Regions from separate parts of the Pseudoalteromonas sp. BSi20480 genome, predicted to be linked through region 2. Evidence: predicted binding sites of a transcription regulator. Region 2 holds the regulator's gene; each other region holds the start of a gene.
The links. Region 2 encodes ArgR, which controls arginine synthesis, uptake and breakdown. Its sites were predicted from a motif close to ANTGAATANNTATTCANT; they were not measured.
Positions count from the first base shown of each region.

Region 1: a site for ArgR is predicted at 1,050-1,067, ahead of P20480_RS15370 (2OG-Fe dioxygenase family protein). Genes of this name have one in related genera too.
Region 3: a site for ArgR is predicted at 3,401-3,418, ahead of gltB (glutamate synthase large subunit). Genes of this name have one in related genera too.

Region 1 is NZ_BADX01000022.1:25,068-30,091, forward strand. Features, by position in the region: gene acnB (bifunctional aconitate hydratase 2/2-methylisocitrate dehydratase) at 1-928, shown strand, start outside; gene P20480_RS15370 (2OG-Fe dioxygenase family protein) at 1,129-1,761, shown strand; gene P20480_RS15365 (cysteine desulfurase-like protein) at 1,771-3,006, shown strand; gene P20480_RS15360 (2OG-Fe(II) oxygenase) at 3,068-3,772, opposite strand; gene P20480_RS15355 (acyl-CoA thioesterase) at 3,806-4,195, shown strand; gene P20480_RS15350 (aldose epimerase family protein) at 4,420-5,024, shown strand, end outside.
Region 2 is NZ_BADX01000134.1:22,742-27,765, forward strand. Features, by position in the region: gene P20480_RS05850 (ABC transporter permease) at 1-239, shown strand, start outside; partial or broken gene P20480_RS05845 (ABC transporter ATP-binding protein) at 240-1,288, shown strand; gene P20480_RS05840 (Dyp-type peroxidase) at 1,335-2,234, shown strand; gene argR (transcriptional regulator ArgR) at 2,231-2,698, opposite strand; gene mdh (malate dehydrogenase) at 2,923-3,855, shown strand; gene ispB (octaprenyl diphosphate synthase) at 3,953-4,924, opposite strand.
Region 3 is NZ_BADX01000154.1:10,844-15,867, forward strand. Features, by position in the region: gene P20480_RS03345 (ABC transporter permease) at 1-640, opposite strand, end outside; gene P20480_RS03340 (ABC transporter ATP-binding protein) at 644-1,354, opposite strand; gene P20480_RS03335 (efflux RND transporter periplasmic adaptor subunit) at 1,391-2,644, opposite strand; gene gltB (glutamate synthase large subunit) at 3,520-5,024, shown strand, end outside.

The DNA.
Region 1 (5,024 bases), on a different contig from region 2:
TATCAAAGAAGGCTTATTAACGGTTGAGAAGAAAGGTAAAATCAACGAATTCTCTGGCCGTGTACTAGAAATTGAAGGTGTTGAGCACTTAACTGTTGAGCAAGCATTTGAACTATCAGATGCATCAGCAGAACGTTCAGCTGCAGGTTGTACTGTTAAGCTTTCTAAAGAGTCTATCTCTGAGTACCTTGAGTCTAACATTGTTATGCTTAAGTGGATGATCTCTGAAGGTTACGGCGATGTTCGTACAATCGAGCGTCGTATTACTGCAATGCAAGATTGGTTGGCTAACCCAGAACTTATGGAAGCTGACGCGGATGCAGAATACAAGCACGTACTTGAAATCGACCTAGCTGATATTAAAGAGCCGGTACTTTGTGCTCCGAATGACCCAGATGATGCGCGTTTACTATCTGACGTTACAGGCGAGAAAATCGATGAAGTATTTATCGGTTCTTGTATGACTAATATTGGTCATTTCCGTGCCGCAGGTAAATTATTAGATGGCTTTACTGGTCGTATTCCAACACAACTTTGGGTTGCTCCACCAACGAAGATGGATAAAGACCAACTTACAGACGAAGGTTACTACGGTATCTTTGGTCGTGTAGGTGCACGTATTGAAACTCCAGGGTGTTCACTGTGTATGGGTAACCAAGCACGCGTTGCAGATAAAGCAACGGTTGTTTCTACCTCAACACGTAACTTCCCTAACCGTTTAGGTACAGGCGCAAACGTATTCTTAGCATCAGCAGAACTTGCTGCAGTGGCGGCAATTTTAGGTAAATTACCTACTCCGGCTGAGTACCAGGAATATGCAGCGAAAATCAATGCAACGGCAGCAGATACTTACCGTTACTTGAACTTCCACCGTATGCCTCAGTACACTAAAAAAGCAGACAACGTAATTATTCAGCAAGCTGTTTAATTTATAGAGTTTGAATAAAAAACCCGCTTCGGCGGGTTTTTTTATTGTTTAAATATAATTTAGATTATTCATGCTTTAATAGCCTTATACTGAATTAAAATTAAGTATTTTTCACATTTAAGTTGGATAATAAAGCAATAATTCCTCGCAACATGCATTAAAATCTCTTTTAATATTCTCATTATTTTAGGCGAGATTTCATGACTGCATTAAACAACCAGAATTTACTGCAACTTCGTTTTATTAACCAAGCAAATATTGATTTGGTTAAGCCTTCTTTTGATAACCTACCTGCAAATCCATATGCAGATGGCGAATTTCGTAAGCGTCGTTATTCAGTAATTAAATTTCAAAATGGTAAGCTAAAATTGCAAGCTGCCAAAGCATTTGTTCAAGACGATTCGATTAATACGTTTCAAGGTAACGTTGAACGTACTTACGAAAATTTAGAGCAAAGCCTACTTGAATCAGATGGCATGAAAAGTATTGTCAGTGAGTTTTGCCAGCTTACCGGTATTGATGAAGATCGCGATATTGAAATACATCAATTTAGAATGTTAGCCATTGATAGCGATACGCCAGCAGCGCCTGAAGGCGTGCATCAAGATGGTTTTGATCATGTATGTATATGCGGTGTTTCGCACGAAAACTTAGAAGGTGGCGAGTTACTTGTATACGAAAACAAACAAGCTGAGCCATGTTTCAAAATGGAAATTAAAGACGGCATGTTTGCGCTAATAAACGACCGTCAAGTGTGGCATAACGCCACACCAATGAACAAAGTTGATGCCAGCAAACCAGGTTACCTGGATTGCTTTGTACTTACCTCTTAAGGAATGCTCATGAATATAGCGCAATTACGTGAGCAGTTTCCGGCATTAATGCAAAGTGTTGATGGTAAATCGCCGATATTTTTAGACGGCCCTGGTGGCTCTCAAGTGCCGCAGTCAGTGCTTAATGCAATGTCTGCTTATTTAGGACACTACAATTCAAACCTAGGTGGTGCGTTTTTTTCAAGCGATAAAACTGTTGAGCTAATGGCAAATGCACGCCAAGCTGCAGCAGATTTACTTAATGCGCAAAGTGCTCAAAATATTGTGTTTGGCCCAAACATGACAAGCCTTACCTTTAGCTTTAGCCGAGCTATTTCGCGCGATTGGCAAGCCGGTGATGAGATCATTGTAACTAACGCCGATCACTTCTCAAACGTGTCATCATGGCAGCAAGCCGCAGAAGATAAAGGCGTTAAGGTTAATACTGCCTTGATTAATGAAGCCGATTGCAGCCTAGATATGACGCAGTTTGAAAGCTTATTAAACAGCAAGACTAAGTTGGTGGCTGTTACCTATGCTTCAAATACTACAGGCTCAATTAACGATATTGAACGCATTATAGAGCTAGCTCATGCTGTAGGCGCTCTTGTGTATGTTGATGCGGTACATTATGCGCCGCACGAGCTTATTGATGTACAAGCCCTTGATTGCGACTTTTTAGCCTGCTCAGCGTATAAGTTTTTTGGCCCACACTTAGGGATGGTGTACGGTAAAAAAGAGCATCTTGAAGGTTTTACGCCTTACAAAGTAGAGCCTGCTAAAGATGTAGCGCCGGGACGTTGGGAAACAGGTACCCAAAGCTTTGAAGCAATGGCAGGCTTTATTGCCGCTGTTGATTACATTGCTGCAATTAGCGAGCTTGATGATGGCCATACACGCCGTGAAAAGCTAACAGCTGCGTTTGCTAAAACTAAACAGCACGAGATGGCGCTCAGTGAACACTTTTTAACGCGCTTAGTTAATTACCCTCGTATAAAGTTGTACGGTATTGATGACTTTGATCGATTAAACGAACGTACCCCTACGTTTGCTTTAACATTTGAAGGTGTAGAGCCACGCGCCGTTTCAGAGTTTTTAGGCAAACAGCATATATGTGTGTGGGATGGACATTTTTACGCGCAAGGTTTGTGTAAGCAATTAAACGTGCTTGATACAGGCGGTGTAGTACGTATTGGTTGTATGCATTACAACACAGTCGAAGAGCTTGATAAGCTGTTTGATATGTTTGACGAGCTACTTGGTTAAATAGGCCGTCTGCTAAATATATAAATAAGCCATAAGTGTTACTTATGGCTTATTTATTGGTTTAGCTTTTAGGTGCACCATATATTTGCTCTGCACGGTTAAATAGCACCCACGAGGTTAAAATATACTTATCGTTTGATACTGGCTTATTACCCCTATGTGTATGCGTAAAGTAGCCAGGCGCTATCACCATGGTGCCTTTTTTAGGGGCTATTTTACGGTTTTGATAATAAAACTCCGTTTCTCCACCTTCCTCGACATCGTTTAAGTAAAACATAAATAAAAGTACACGATGCAGGGCTTCATTGTGTTGTAACTGAGGATACACTTCGCTGTGCCAGTAAGGATAACCCCCTTTATTTACCTCGTATTTCTGCGCTTGGATATTACCTAATCTAAATATTTGCTGCACAAGGACAGGGAGCTGTGGCTTACCCACTTCATCAAAATTTTCTTGAGTTAAGTCTACTACTTCCCCCGTTTTTGGATGATAAACCTTTAAGCCAAATGCGCCAATCATCATAAAAATATGTTCTTCAATATAGTTAAAAACATGTTGTGCAGTCGTTTGTTGTATATGTTTTAATTGCTCTGCGTATTCGGGGTGACTATTTAGGTGCAGGTCGTGACTGTCTTTTTTCTTTAAATCAACACCGCCTGAAGTAACCCCTTGTTTTACATGCGGGCTTTGCGTGAACGTATTAATAAAGTTATCGCAAAAATCATCGCTCAATGCGTTTTCATAAACGCGAATAAAGTCCGTCATGGTTTACCTTTGTATAATTATTTTTGGATTAATATGTTTATTGAAAAAGTGATACCGCGCTTTAGCGAAACAGATGCACTCGGACACATCAACAATACCGTACTCCCCGTGTGGTTTGAAGCCGCTCGCGTCCCTATTTTTAAATTTTTTACGCCAGACTTAAACCCACATGACTGGAAACTAATCATTGCCAAAATAGAAGTGTCGTTTGTGGGGGAGTTATTTTACGGCCACGAGATCACGATTAAAACGTCTGTAGATCACATAGGAAAAAGCTCTTTTGTACTCAAGCAAGAGGCATTTCAGCATGATAAATGCTGTGCAATTGGAAAGGTTGTAATGGTCAGATATAACTTTGCTGAAAGAGCTAAGCAAGCTTTGAGCACTGAAGAAAAAGCAGCACTTGAGAAGCATATGGCTTAATTTACAAACCGATACTGCGGTGTTACGCACATTTCAACTTAGCCAATTATAAAAAGGTAGTCAGTATTAACGTTAAATAAATAGCGCAATTGTAAATTTTATTAAAAAATTTAACGTTTTTTAATTGAGTTACCAATATGAGTTATATACTATTTATAATATATATAGCTGCCTTATCTAACTAATATAGTTTTCTAGGTAACTTTTGAGGAATGTGCGTGACGATGACAACCATTGATGAACCAATGCGGGTTATACAGCTTAGTGACTCTAAGAATCTAACTGCCGAAATATTGCCATTTGGTGCAATAATTAAAAGCATTAAATTTAAAAACCAAGAAATGACGCTTAGCGTCGACGATCCTCAGTACTATCTTGAAAACCCATTTTATTTAGGCGCTACAGTAGGTCGATACGCTAATCGTATCGCTGAAGGGCGTTTTAACTTATCTGGCTCGCAGTATCAACTGGAAGCAAATAACGGCCCTAATAGCCTACACGGCGGCGTTAAAGGCTTTAATAAAGTACTTTGGCAAGTAACCAAACAAACCGACAGTGAGGTTGAGCTTTATTATTGCTCAGTGGATGGCGAAGAGGGTTTTCCTGGAGAGTTAAAAATATGGCAAACCATTACTGCAGAAAATGGGCAGCTTCTACTTAAGTTTAAAGCGACTTGCAATAAAGAAACTCTCGTTAACTTCACTAACCATTGCTATTTTAATCTTGAGAGCAGCGACACTATTGAGAACCATTTACTTCAGGTAAATGCGACCCACTATTTACCCATTGATGAGCACAGCATCCCATTGGACGGGCCTGCCCCCGTTGC
Region 2 (5,024 bases):
TACCTTTATTAAGAAGAGGCTTACTGACAGCTGCCTTACTCGTTTTTATTGAATGCATGAAAGAACTTCCTGCTGCGTTATTACTCAGACCATTTAACTTTGAAAGTCTAGCAACGCATGTTTTTCAGTACGTGAGTGATGAGCAGTTAGAGCTGGCTTCTATATCTGCTTTATCTATTGTTATTGTTGGATTTATCCCCTTGTATTTTATTAATCGTTCTATGGAGCAACACACTTAAATGAGTAGTTTAATTTTGCAAGGTGTCAGCTATCACTATAACGGTACAAAGGTGATCGAAAACTTAGACTTAACCGTGGGTAAAGATGAGATTGTATGCTTGCTTGGTGCCAGTGGCTGCGGTAAAACCACCACATTAAAAGCCATTGCAGGCTTAGTTGAGGCCAAGCACGGAAGTGTATTTATAGATGGCAAGCTGGTAAGTGATGGGTCAACATTTATTGCACCAGAGCACCGAAATATAGGTATGATGTTTCAAGATTACGCGTTGTTTCCTCATCTAAGCGTAGCAAATAACATTGCGTTTGGGTTAGGTAAAATGAGCCAATCCGAAAAACAACAGCGTGTGGATGAAATGCTTCAGTTAGTGCATTTGTCTGGTTGCGCAGATAGATTTCCTCACCAGCTTTCTGGTGGGCAGCAGCAACGCGTTGCGATTGCCCGTGCGTTGGCTTATAAACCAAGTTTACTACTTCTTGATGAGCCGTTTTCAAATATAGATACCCAAGTTCGTTTTGAATTAATTGCAGATATTCGCCGTATTATTAAGGCGCAACAAGTATCAGCGGTATTTGTTACCCATTCAAAAGAAGAGGCTTTTGCTTTTTCTGATACGCTTGCCATTATGGATCGCGGTAGTATTGCCCAACAAGGCACGCCAGAGCAGCTTTTTGCTGCTCCTAGGTCAAAGGTGGTTGCAGAGTTTCTAGGTCAAGGCATATACTTATCCGCAGAAGCATTAACGGCTACTGAATATAAAACACCTTTTGGCACCGTTGAGTCAGATATGCAAACGAGCTGCTATCCATGTAGTGGTGAGTTATATGTGCGACCTCACCAAATTGAACTTGTGCAAGAGTGTCAAAGTGACAAACTCAGTAAACGGGCTACAATATTAAGTCGTCGCTTTATTGGCTCTGCGTATGTTTATAAAGTTGTTATAGCCGAACAAACGCTTGAAGTTGAAGCGCAATATGGCCAATCATTTGAAATCAATGAGCAGGTTATAATAAAAATAAACCCCACACAGTGAATTTTTTTGAATCATAATTAATGTCATTCACTGTGTTTATATCTGTAAAACTGAGGAATAACAATGGCGCAAGCGCAATCTGGGATTTGTGCTGAAGCAAACCTGCATGGTTTGCATTTATTTTTTAATGTGTTTGATGGTCAAGACGAATCATTGCGCGCTAAATTAAAACAAGTAAGCGCAATCGAAGAAGAGTTTAATGATCAGTTTTCAGAGTCGATGTTGTCGTGCGTTGTTGCCATTGGCGCCCAATATTGGCCTCATATTCTTCCTGAGTATATTCCTAGTGAGTTGCAAAGCTTTCCTAATATAAATCATCCAGATCACCAAATGAGTGTTCAGCCGTGCGACTTGTTTGTGCAGGTGCGTTCAGACAGAGAAGACGTAAACCACTTATTTGCATTGCAAGTTTTAAAGCTTTTTGCACCTGATGTAGAGCTGGTGGAGCAAATACGTAACTTTCGTTTTTTAGATGGCCGAGATTTTAATGGTTTTATTTATGGTGGTGATATGCCACATGGAAGAAAAAAGCGTTCAACTGCTTTAATTAATAAACCTGGTTGTTTTGAAGATCAGGGAAGTTATATTCATGTTCAGCGCTATAAACACGACTTAACTGTTTGGCAGCACTTATCGCTCAGTGAGCAAGAGCAAATTATGGGCCGTACACGACTTGATAATACGCTTATAACCCCAGCATTAAATACCAGTCATGCCACGCGTAGTGAGTTAAAAGATGAAGAGGGGCAACCCCTTTTGTTGAATCAAAGCATGCCTTATGGCGATGTTTATGAGCAAGGTATGTTATGCATAAGCTGCGCAAGTACTGGTACTGCATTTGAGGCTGTATTAAATAGCCGTTTAGGAGAGGGGGAGTGTTACGATCATTGGCTTGATTTTACTCAAGCCGATATGGGGTCAGCTTTTTTTGCCCCCTCAGTTGGGTTTTTAAAGCAAATTTAAACCGTATCAAACAAAATACGTACACGTTCAAGTGTGACATCTATTTCAGAAATTTTTGCTGGAGCAATAAATATAGTATCGTCTCCGGCAATAGTACCTAATACACCATCGGCCTTTCCTAACGAGTCAAGTAAGCGGGCAATAAGCTGCGCAGCGCCTGGGCTGGTGCGAATAATGATCATCATTTCATTATGCATAATATCAATGACTAACTGGCGTAATGGGCTTTTAGCTGTCGGCACTCCCATTTCAGCGGGTAGGCAGTAAACCATTTCTTGTTTAGCGTTGCGGGTTCGCACAGCACCAAACTTACTTAACATGCGTGACACTTTACTCTGGCTTATATTGTCAAAGCCTTGCTCTTTAAGCGCATCAACTATCTCGCCCTGAGAGCCAAAGTTTTCTTCTTTTAAAAGTGATTTAAACGCTTTTACCAATGCTTCTTGTTTATCTTGAGGTTGCATAGTCTTTATTCATTATTGTTATTTATGCTGTAAATACTACACAAAAATGAATAATTATGCAGCAGTTGTTTAGTCAACTTGACAGTTTGATGCGATAAACCACCAAAGTTTACAACTATGGTCGAAAATATCGCAAAATAGGCCCGATAAATTTGTTTTTAGGCGCTAATTTCATTATCTTAAGGGCCACAAGTATTTCCTACCTCAAATGACGGAGAATTCCAATGAAAGTTGCTGTATTAGGTGCTGCAGGCGGTATCGGTCAAGCATTGTCTTTACTATTAAAAACAGGCTTACCAGCTGGTTCTGAATTATCACTTTACGATGTTGCACCAGTTGTACCAGGTGTTGCTGTTGACCTATCACACATCCCAACTGATGTTAAAGTAGCAGGTTTTGGCGCAGACGATTTAAACAAAGCGCTTGACGGTGCTGATATTGTTTTAATCCCAGCGGGTATGCCACGTAAACCAGGTATGGATCGTGCAGATTTATTTAACGTAAATGCCGGTATCATTAAAACACTAGCTGAAGGCATTGTAGCTAGTTGTCCTAAAGCACTTGTGGGTATCATTACGAACCCAGTAAACGGCACAGTACCGATTGTTGCTGAAGTGTTCAAAAAAGCAGGCACATACGATGCAAGCCGTGTATTTGGTATTACTACGCTTGACGTGATTCGTTCAGAAGCATTTGTTGCTGAACTTAAAGGCGTAGACGTTGCTACAGTTAAAGTACCAGTAATTGGTGGTCACTCTGGCACAACTATTCTTCCTCTACTTTCTCAAGTGGAAGGCGTAACTTTCACTGAAGACGAAGTTGCAGCACTTACTCCACGTATCCAAAATGCAGGTACTGAAGTAGTAAACGCTAAAGCAGGTGGTGGTTCAGCTACATTATCAATGGGTGCTGCTGCAGCACGTTTTTGTATGTCTTTAGTTAAAGGCCTACAAGGTGAAGATGTTGTAGATTACGCATACGTTGCTGTTGAAGATGGGGATGCAGAGTATTTTGCACACCCAGTACGTTTAGGTAAAAACGGCGTTGAAGAAATTCTTTCTTACGGCGAGCTAAGCGCGTTTGAAGAAAAAGCGAAGAACGATATGCTTGAAACACTGAAAAAAGACATCAAAGAAGGTGTTGATTTCATGGCGTAATAGCCAGAATGAGCATTAAAAAAGCCTGCTATTTGCAGGCTTTTTTTGTTGCTCGAATGTTATTTACTCTTAATGTTGAATAAGAGGCTCGTTAAGGCTAGTGATCACGGTCAACGGCTATACGGGCTAAGCTTACCAATGCGTGCTTGTATTCAGATTCTGGTAGAAAATCTAAGCAAGCAATTGCTTTATCGGCTTCAAGCTCTGCTTTTTGCATTGTAAACTCAAGCGCATTGGTTTGTTTTAACGTAGATAAAATCTCTTCTAAATGTTCCATACCATTACTGTGCTCAATGGCATCACGAATTAACTGTGTTTGATGCGCATTACCGTGTTGCATTGCATATATAAGTGGTAGGGTAGGCTTACCTTCGGCTAGATCATCGCCTATATTTTTACCTAGCTGGTCTGCATCGGCGTTATAATCAAGCACATCGTCAACAAGTTGAAATGCCGTACCTAAGTGCATACCGTATAAGTTTAATGCATTGAGCGTGGCTTCATCATTGTTGGTAATAATAGCAGCAAGCCCGGTAGCAGCTTCAAACAGCTTAGCCGTTTTGGAGTAAATAACTTGCATGTAGCTGGCTTCGGTTGTGTCTGGATCGTTGCAATTCATAAGTTGCAGCACTTCACCTTCAGCAATGATATTGGTAGCATCGGCGAGTATTTGCATAATTTGCATTTTGCCTAAACCAACCATTAACTGGAATGAGCGCGTGTATATAAAGTCGCCAACTAATACGCTAGCAGCATTACCAAATTCAGCGTTAGCGGTCGGGGTGCCTCGGCGTAAGTTTGACTCATCAACAACGTCGTCGTGTAATAAGGTCGCGGTGTGAATAAACTCAACAATGGTCGCAAGTGTAATGTGGTCTTTACCAGTATAACCTAGCGCTTTGGCAGCTAAAATAGCCAACATAGGGCGAACGCGTTTGCCGCCGCTATTAACTATGTATAAACCAAGTTGGTTTACTAACGCCACCTCTGAGCGCATTTGCGCATGTATAAGTTGATTGACGTCATTCATATCGCTTTCTATTAACGCCTGGATAGCTTTTATATCCATTGATCTCCGAGCCAATTTTTATGTGTGAACGGCGCAGATTGTACAACAAAAAACGCACTAGCTCGATATTTTGTGACGATTGATTTAAAAACCTACCTAA
Region 3 (5,024 bases), on a different contig from region 2:
GCATAAAAAGTTGTTCGGGTTGGTTAAATGCACCATTGTTTAAGTCGTAATATTTGATGGTTAGTGGCCAATTTTTTGTAACGCCAATCACTTCGTAACTAGCATCGTCAAGGTAAATAACCTGACCCACTGAATTTTTGCCAGCAAATAACTTATTGTTTAACTCCTCGCTAATGACAACAACGGGCGCTGCATTGTCTTCTTGTTGCTGTGACCACTTGCTACCATGTAAAAATTCGAGGTCAAACATATTAAAAAATTCAGGAGTGGTAAGTCTTGCACTTTGACTAAACGGTTTTACTTTGTCAGAGTCTATGTAAACAGAAAAGCCACTTCGTACCATTTTTAAACGTTGAGCACCTACTTGGGATTGATAAAGATTTGCAGCATCTTGATAAGTTAGTTGAAGAGGCTGGTTATCTGACGTCCACCATGTGCTTCCATCATCCATTATCTGTAATTGCACACTAAAAAGCTGACTGCTCTTGTCCGGGATTGGATCGGCCGACATCATGTGATACACACTCAGACTAGTCATGGTGATGCCTATACCAATTGCTATGGCAAGTACCATTAAAAAGCTTACGAGTGGTGTGCGCTTAAAGCTACGCCAACTCAGATCAATATAATGAACCAGCATGAATTATACTCCTTGTGCGACTTTTATTGGCTGTGTACCTTGGTACAAAGTAAAGTCAGCAAGTTGTCCATCAACTACTTGAATGTTGCGCGGTGCACGGCGGGCTAATTCGCTGTCATGTGTCACCATTATAATTGTGGCGCCATCGCGATTTATTTGCTCAAGTAATTCCATCACTTGGCGAGCCATTAGGCTGTCTAAGTTACCGGTGGGCTCATCGGCAAGTAAAAAACGTGGTTCGCCGGCAAGTGCGCGGGCTATAGCGACGCGTTGTTGCTGGCCGCCAGAAAGTTGTAGAGGTAAATGCTTAGCGCGGGAGGCTAAGCCTACTTGTTCTAAACATTGCTCTATTCTACGTTTACGTTCTTTTGCTTTAATACCTCTATAACGAAGAGGTACTTCAATATTTTCATAGAGGTTTAAATCTGGTATTAAATTAAAACCTTGAAAGATAAAACCAATTTTTTGATTTCGGCAATCGGCACGTTGGTTGTCGTTTAGGCTACCCACGTTTACACCATCTAAAATATAATCACCTTCACTAAAGGGTTCTAACATTCCGGCAATATTTAAAAAAGTAGTTTTCCCAGAGCCGCTAGGGCCTGTGACAGCTATAAATTCGCCTTCATTTACATTTAAATTAAAGTCTCTTAATGCGTGAGTTTGAACCATTTCAGTTTGGTATACTTTACTTATGTTTTTCATTTGTAACATGGTTTTTCCTTAAATTGGCGCTGGTTGAGAGCGCTTCTAATTTAATAAAAGCGTGTCTGCTTGGTTAAATTGGTTGTAGCTAGAAATTATTATTTCGTCGTTTTCATTTAAGCCGCTTAAAATTTCTACCGCGTTAATGCTGGTGGCACCTACGGATATAGGTATACGTCTTGCAAAATTACCGTCTATTTTATATGCAACAATGCCGCCTTGTTGCATAAAAGCGCCTCGCTTTACCTGCAGCACATTTTGGCGATTGTCGAGTAAAATACGCGCGGTTAAACGTTGATTTTGGCGAATGTTATTGCTGTTGCTTGTAAAGCGAACACGTGTGGTTACTTCGCGATTATTAACTTCGGGTGATATAGCCGATAGCACCCCCATTATTGTTTCGTTCCCTAATTTAAGCTCTACGTCCATACCTAACCCGAGTTCGTTTGCGTAACTTTCTGGCACCTGCAACTGTGCTTCAAAATGACTTAAATCAACGAGTGTCATCAGAGGCTGACTTTGCGTGACGGCTGCTTTTTGTTGCACAAGCAGATTACCAACAATGCCTGTCACTGTGGCCCGAATTGACAGCTCATTTACTTTTCTATGTAATTCATCAACGATCAGCTGCTGACGCTCTACATCACTTTTAGCAGCTTGCAATTCAAATGCGAGTGTATCTTTAGCAAGTGCCACCTCTTGCTGTGCGTGTTTATAGGTAAGCTGAGCACGTGATAAGTCGTCTATTGCTTTTTCAAGGTCTATTTGGCTTATTAAATGCTTTTTAATTGATAGTTTTGCGCGACGATCTTCTCTTTGTGCTGCGTTTAATTCTACACTTGCCATATCGAGTGTTTTTGTAAGGGTTAAAGTGTCTCTTCTTGATTGTAGGTGTTGCCTTTTAAGTTCACCCTCTAAGCGTTGTAATACGGATTGTTGTTGTTTTAATTCATTGGTAAGTTCAGGGCTATGAAGAACAGCAAGCTCGTCGCCTTTGGTAACTGTATCGCCAGCTTTAACGTGCAAGCTTACAAAGCCTCTCTCTGGGCTGTAGATATGTGGCGCATTGGCGGCAACAATTTTTCCACTTGCGGCTACATCGCGAACAAGCGTTTTAATTTCTACTTTTGCTATTTGCACCTTTTCTTGGCTAAATGATTTAGTTGCATCCGAGCCTGACATAACTCCATAAGTAGCAGCAATAATAAGTAACAACACAGCGATAATTAAAAGAAAACGTTTTTTATGGTTTGCGAGTGTTTTAACTTGTATGTCTTGAGCACTGGTATCTTTAATCATTATTCAACCCTAACTAAATGAATTTATATTTTTTTCAAACATGACATAAAGTAGTGCTGCAAAAATGGCGGCTAGTGGCGAGAGTAAAAATAAGCTTAAAGTGAACATAATTCTTCCAAATAATAATTACTAAATTACACTATACGATTAGCATGCCAAAATTTAACCTATTGATATTAATATACTTAATAATTTATTTATTAAAGTAATATGTCCGCGGACACTTTATGTGTCCGCTTCGGACACATAAAAAGCAATATATAAAGAGTAAATACTGCGTTGCGGGTACAAGAAAACCAATAACGTCGCAACTACAGTGAACTCAAAGTGTAAGTGTATTTTAAAGCTAAGCTACTCAGGCGATTAAATAGCGGGGTGACATTTAAGCTTTGACTGGTTTTATTTTTCTATTTACGAATAATTAATCAAAGTAATGAGTGGTTAAATTACAGTTTTTAAGCTGAATGAAGAATAAGGAACATAATTCTACCTGTATTTATCCCTTTTATAATTCGTTAATGAAAAGGGGTAATATTATTTGCATAATCCCCACATTTTATAAATTCCTATAATTGAATATTTATTCACTAATATTTAGGTTTACGTTTACGTAAACTGCGTTTTGATTTAGAGCTATTTTTACAAAATGTTAAACTTGACACCAGTGTCATGAAAAAATAACGATGAAAACACCGCTAAATGTTAATAAAAATGATAAAAAAGAAATCTTGCTATGAAGTGAGAAATATTCAAGAATGTGAATATGTATTCAAATTACTGTTGACTCTATTTGATATAGAGGCTAGTTTTGACCGGCTGTTAGCAAATCGTCGAGCAGTTCATTAACGCTAACAGTGAAGCAAGGGGAGGGGTCTATGTTATACGACTCGAAATTAGAGAAAGAAAATTGTGGCTTTGGCTTAATTGCCCAAGTTAATGGTCAGGCTAGTCACCGGCTTATTCGTACTGCTATTACTGGGTTGGATCGTATGCAACACCGTGGCGGTATTTCTGCTGATGGTAAAACAGGCGATGGCTGTGGTTTGCTTTTGCAAAAACCAGATAGTTTTTTCCGTGCTATTGCAAGTGAGCATAACTGGCACCTTGGTAAAAACTATGCAGTAGGCATGATCTTTTTAAATTCAGATCCTGTTTTAGCACAAGCTGCAAAGGAAATTCTTAGCGAAGAATTAGAAAAAGAAACGCTAAATATTTTAGGCTGGCGCGAAGTGCCTACCGACCCATCAATGCTGGGTCCAATTGCTGTGCAGCAATTACCGGGCTTTGAGCAAATTTTTGTAAGCGCACCTGAAGGTTGGCGTTCAAAAGATTTAGAACGTCGCTTATACGTAGCGCGCCGTCGTGCTGAAAAACGTTTAGCAGACGATGAATCATTTTACATTGCAAGTTTATCTGGATTAGTGACTATCTATAAAGGCCTTATGATGCCTGCAGATTTGCCTAATTTTTATTTAGACTTAGCTGACATTCGTATGACCAGCGCAATTTGTGTTTTCCATCAGCGCTTTTCAACAAACACACAGCCTCGTTGGCCACTTGCTCAGCCTTTCCGTTATTTAGCGCATAATGGTGAAATTAACACCATTGAGGGTAACCGTCAGTGGGCTCGTGCTCGCTCGTATAAATTTTCGTCTCCACTTATTCCAGATTTACAAAGCGCAGCGCCGTTTGTTAATGAAACAGGCTCAGATTCGTCAAGCCTCGATAACATGCTAGAGCTATTTTTAGCCGGTGGCATGGATTTATTCCGTGCAATGCGCATGCTTGTGCCGCCTGCATGGCAAAAAAACCGTGCTATGGATGACGATTTACGTGCATTTTATGACTTTAACTCTATGCACATGGAGCCATGGGACGGTCCTGCGGGGATTGTTATGTCAGATGGCCGCTTTGCAGCCTGTAACTTAGACCGAAATGGTCTTCGTCCTGCGCGTTATGTAATTACACAAGATGGTTTTATTACTCTTGCTTCTGAAGTGGGCATTTGGGATTACACCGCCGATGAAGTAGTTGAAAAAGGCCGAGTGGGTCCGGGTGAGCTTTTAGTAATTGATACCAAATTGGGGAAAATTTGGCACTCAGACGAAATCGACCAAGATTTAAAATCTCGCCATCCTTATAAGTCGTGGCTTGAAGAAAATGTTAAGCGCTTGACTCCCTTTGAAGAATTAAAAGAGCAAGATGCAGGCAATCGTTCATTTGACGATGAAACGTTAGCTAAATATCAAAAAATGTTTGGTTATACCAATGAAGAGTTGGATAGCGTTATTCGTGTAATGGGTGAAAACGGGCAAGAAGCGACTGGCTCAATGGGTGATGACACTCCGTTTGCTGTGTTAAGCGAAGGGCATCGTTCACT